DNA from 2 places in the Blautia wexlerae DSM 19850 genome. Region 1 is predicted to be linked to the other one. Evidence: riboswitches for the same ligand, from Rfam matches in the RefSeq annotation. Region 1 holds a riboswitch; the other holds the start of a gene.
What was found. Region 1 has a riboswitch for thiamine pyrophosphate ahead of thiS (sulfur carrier protein ThiS). Riboswitches for the same ligand answer to the same signal wherever they lie in the genome.
Positions count from the first base shown of each region.

Region 2: another riboswitch for thiamine pyrophosphate. It lies ahead of NQ550_RS09770 (TenA family protein); the one in region 1 lies ahead of thiS (sulfur carrier protein ThiS).

Region 1 covers NZ_CP102267.1:263,427-265,632, reverse strand. The annotation lists gene NQ550_RS01135 (thiazole synthase) at 1-623, opposite strand, end outside; gene thiS (sulfur carrier protein ThiS) at 675-878, opposite strand; TPP riboswitch at 1,132-1,239, opposite strand; gene NQ550_RS01125 (DUF6320 domain-containing protein) at 1,285-2,206, opposite strand, start outside.
Region 2 covers NZ_CP102267.1:2,103,367-2,105,572, forward strand. The annotation lists gene NQ550_RS09765 (ABC transporter ATP-binding protein) at 1-369, opposite strand, end outside; TPP riboswitch at 616-715, shown strand; gene NQ550_RS09770 (TenA family protein) at 938-1,612, shown strand; gene thiD (bifunctional hydroxymethylpyrimidine kinase/phosphomethylpyrimidine kinase) at 1,609-2,206, shown strand, end outside.

The sequences.
Region 1 (2,206 bases):
TTTGCCATAACTGCAGATGCCCCCATCTCCATGGCTTCACACGCCTGAGAAGGACGTCCGATTCCTGCATCTACAATGATCGGGAGCTCAATTTCGTCAATCAAAATCTGGATAAATTCCTTGGTGCACAGACCTTTATTAGAGCCGATCGGAGAACCCAGCGGCATGATGCAGGCAGCTCCGGCATTTACCAGATCTCTGGCTGCATTCAGATCCGGGTACATATAAGGCATTACTACAAATCCTTCTTTTGCAAGAATTTCTGTAGCTTTAACAGTTTCATAGTTATCCGGAAGCAGATATTTTGAATCATGGATCACTTCGATCTTTACGAAATCACCGCATCCGATTTCTCTGGAAAGCCTGGCAATACGAACTGCTTCTTCTGCATTTCTGGCACCTGAAGTATTGGGAAGAAGAGTAACATTTTTCGGAATATAGTCCAGAATATTTGCCAGTCCACCTTCATTGGCACGACGCAGAGCCAGAGTGATGATCTGCGCATCTGCCTTTTCAATACATGCTTTCACCAGATCCAGAGAAAATTTTCCGGATCCCAGAATAAAACGGGAAGTAAATTCATGACCTCCCAGAATCAGTTTGTCTTCATTATTTGTACTCATAATTTAAGTCCTTCTTTCGTATATTATAATGTGATATCAGGATATTCCTGTTTATCTTCCACCTCCCATGAAGCTGACTATTTCCAGTATGTCGTTTTCATGTAAAACAGTAGTGCTGTACTCAGCTTTTGACAGAATTCTTTCATTTAATTCTACTGCGATCTGGCTGGGCACATAGCTGTTTTCCTCCAGATATTGCCCTATTGTAAGAGTATTCTGCAATTCTTTTGTTTTTCCATTAACAGTAATAAGCATACTTTCTCCTTTCCGGGAAAAGAAGGTCCGGCCTCTACAACATAAAAAAGAGTCCACAAAAGAATACACCCGCGGTGGTGCACCCCTTCATGAACTCTGTTCACTCTCATCTTTCCCAATATTCATCTGTTATAATGTAAATTTCCCTGTAAGCCCCCGGCTTTCTCTCGCTTATTACAGATTGATTACCGGACAGCTGAATTTCTTCAAATGCATGAGATAAATAAAAGGAGATGCCAGTCATCTCCCTTTAAAATCATATCTTATGGGTTCCTACGTTGGCATTATCCAAATCAGGTATATGGGTCGAAGTTGATGACTTCCTCTCAGCCTGCGCTCACAAGCTCCCCTTTCTTTACATGGGTAAAGTATAATCTTTTATCCCATGTGTGTCAAGACCATATTTCTACATCCTCAGTTTCTTATGAAACTCCCGCATCGTATCCTTCTTGCAGAAGATAAACAGTGCAGCCAATGTCAGAAAACTGATTCCGGCACAGATTACTGAAGGTACGGCAAACTGCACGATTCCAGTCCAAACCAATATCATCGGAATCAGTCCTGCAATTCCGGCCTGTACAAGATAAAACAGATATTCTTCCCTTTCCAGACGGTTTATTTTTGCGATCACAGGAACAGAAAACTGAACTGCCAATATCCCGAAAGGAATCACAAAATCCACAGACCAGCCTTTCCATCCGGTAAACCGGTCCCATAGGATTGCGATTACTGATATGAGCAAAAGCTGCCACATTTCATTCTTCAGAATATTCCTGCGTTTATAATATGCTACCATAACAACCAGCCATGCACAGGCACATCCTGCTCCTGCAAACCAGAACCAGTTCAGTACACCTGCCATCATAAAATTGATCATTCCGCAGATTACCGCAATTGCCAGACACAGGAAGCTGAAAGTCTGGATAACCTTCTGATTTTCTTTTTTTTCAAGCCTGTGCTTTTCTCCATATCCCGGAAATTCATTCTTTAATTCTCTGTGGGAAACATTCTCCTCGCCAAGCATCCGCTGGAAATTCCTCTGGATACTGTCATCCGGTATCTTGGAAGTAAATCCCAGTACCATCTCATCCCCATAAGAACAGGAACACATCTGCAGAGAATTGGTACTTGCAAAAATCCCAAAATGCTGAATATATTCTTTGTACTCCTCCGGCAAACGAATAATGCCGATATTAGAATAAACTGCCGTAATGCTCCTGCTTCCCAGATTGGCTCCGATCATCAGAAAATATTTCTTGATCTCCAACGGAACAGCACGTACAAAAGGATTCTTCTCAATGCGCACATATCCGCTCATATGCATGGCA
Region 2 (2,206 bases), 1.8 Mb from region 1:
CCTAATACCAGCAGGATCCTGTTTGTTAATAATCAATGACAAAGATATGTTTTCTTCAATCGTCAAGGTATCTAAAAGGTTGAAATCCTGAAAAATAAATCCCAGATTTTCACGCCTGAAATCAGCAAAATCCTTATTCTTGATTTTTGTAATATCCTGATTATTAACTGTAATGTGCCCGCTGGTTACGGTATCAATTGTTGAGATACAGTTTAGAAGAGTTGTTTTTCCAGATCCGCTTGCGCCCATGATCGCTACAAATTCACCTTTATCTACATACATAGAAATGCCGTCTACCGCTTTTGTGATGTTTCCGGTATTACTCCCATAGTATTTTTTTACCTGTTCTAAATTTAAAATGTGTTCCATTGAAATCGCTCCTTTCTGCCTGTCACATGTATTAGTTTTGGAATACACTTAAATTATAACAAGAGAAGGATTCAATTACACTTACAGTTTTGAAAGTAAACGGATAACAAAAGAGCCGCAATCATGCTGGTCACAATTCTGTGACTATATTATAAAAGTATATGTGAATACATTGCGACAAAGCAAATTGAAAGTCTATTCAAAGTAGATTGTATGGTTGACTTTTGTAATAACTTTTAGTAGAATATTTTTTAGCAGGGGGACTACCTTGTAGTTGAGAAGGTTAAAACCTGACCCTTTGAACCTGTTGGCTAATACCAACGCAGGGAGCTAAAGAATACAGATTCGTATTTTTTGGACATTCTCTGTTTTGGGAATGTCCTTTTTAATTGAATAAGATATGATATGTGTTTGCGAGGGAACTGAACAAGTTGAAAAAGGTAAGACCTGACCTCTGGACCTGTCGGCTAATACCGGCGTAGGGAAGCAATTTCTTACGCTCGTATTGCGTCTGAAAGAGCTTCTAATTGTTTTAGAGGCTCTATTTTTTATTTTAGGAGGAACAAACATGGCATTTATGAAAGACATCTTAACCCACAACATCCCCATTTGGGAAGAATGTGCAGCTACCCCATTTGTGCAGGAAGTGCAAACCGGAAAGCTACCTCTTGAAAAATTCAAGAGATATATGATTCAGGATAGTATCTATCTGAAAAACTATGCCCGCATATACGGAAAGGCAATTTTTCATGCTGCTACATTAAGAGAAATTCAGCTTTACTACTCCATGCTGAACTTTGTAAATGATACGGAATCGGAAGTGCGGCTGGATTATCTAAAGCAATTTTGCATAACAGATGATGATATTGAACTGATCGCCCCTTTGCCTGAAAATCAAAATTACATTGATTTCATGTTTGAGATTGCGTCACATGGAAAGAATGAAGAAATTTTAATGGCGGTTCTTCCCTGTATGTTGAGTTACAGCTATATATTCCGCAAACTGGCGTCTGTCCCCATAAGCAGAGAATCAAGATATTGGGACTTTATCAAAGATTATGCCGATGAACAATATGCAGAAAGTTGCAAAGAATGGTCTGCTTTTGCAGAGCATAAATGTGCTGGGTTATCAGAAGCAAATAAAAAGTATCTGGCTGATATTTTTGAAAAAGCAAGTTTGTTAGAGCTTGCTTTTTGGAAGATGGCCTATCGGAACGAGAGAATGGAGGAAAATGCAAAATGAAAAAAGTATTGTCCATTGCCGGATCAGATTGCAGCGGAGGTGCAGGTATTCAGGCTGATTTGAAAACTTTTTCTGCTCACGGCGTATTTGGAATGAGTGTTATTGTTTCTGTTGTTGCAGAGAACACCAGCCGCGTTATCGACATCCAAGATATTACCCCGGATATGATTGAAAAACAGATTGACGCCGTATTTGAAGATATTGAAGTGGACGCAGTAAAAATCGGTATGCTTTCTACACCAGAATGTATGAAAGCGGTGGCAAAGAAACTATTACAATATAAGCCCCAAAATGTTGTAATCGACCCGGTTATGTATGCCAAAAATGGCTGCCCATTGATGAATCCTACGGCGGTTTCCACCTTGATAGACACAATAATTCCACTTGCCGATGTACTTACTCCGAATATTCCAGAGGCAGGGAAAATAGCGGATATGCAGATTTCCACAGTTTCAGATATGGAGGCTGCCGCAAGAAAAATATATGCCATGGGTTGTAAGGCGATTGTTGTCAAGGGTGGACATCATATAGGAAATGCTGTTGATGTCCTATTTGATGGAGAAAATTTCTACCATTTTGAAACATCCCGCATTG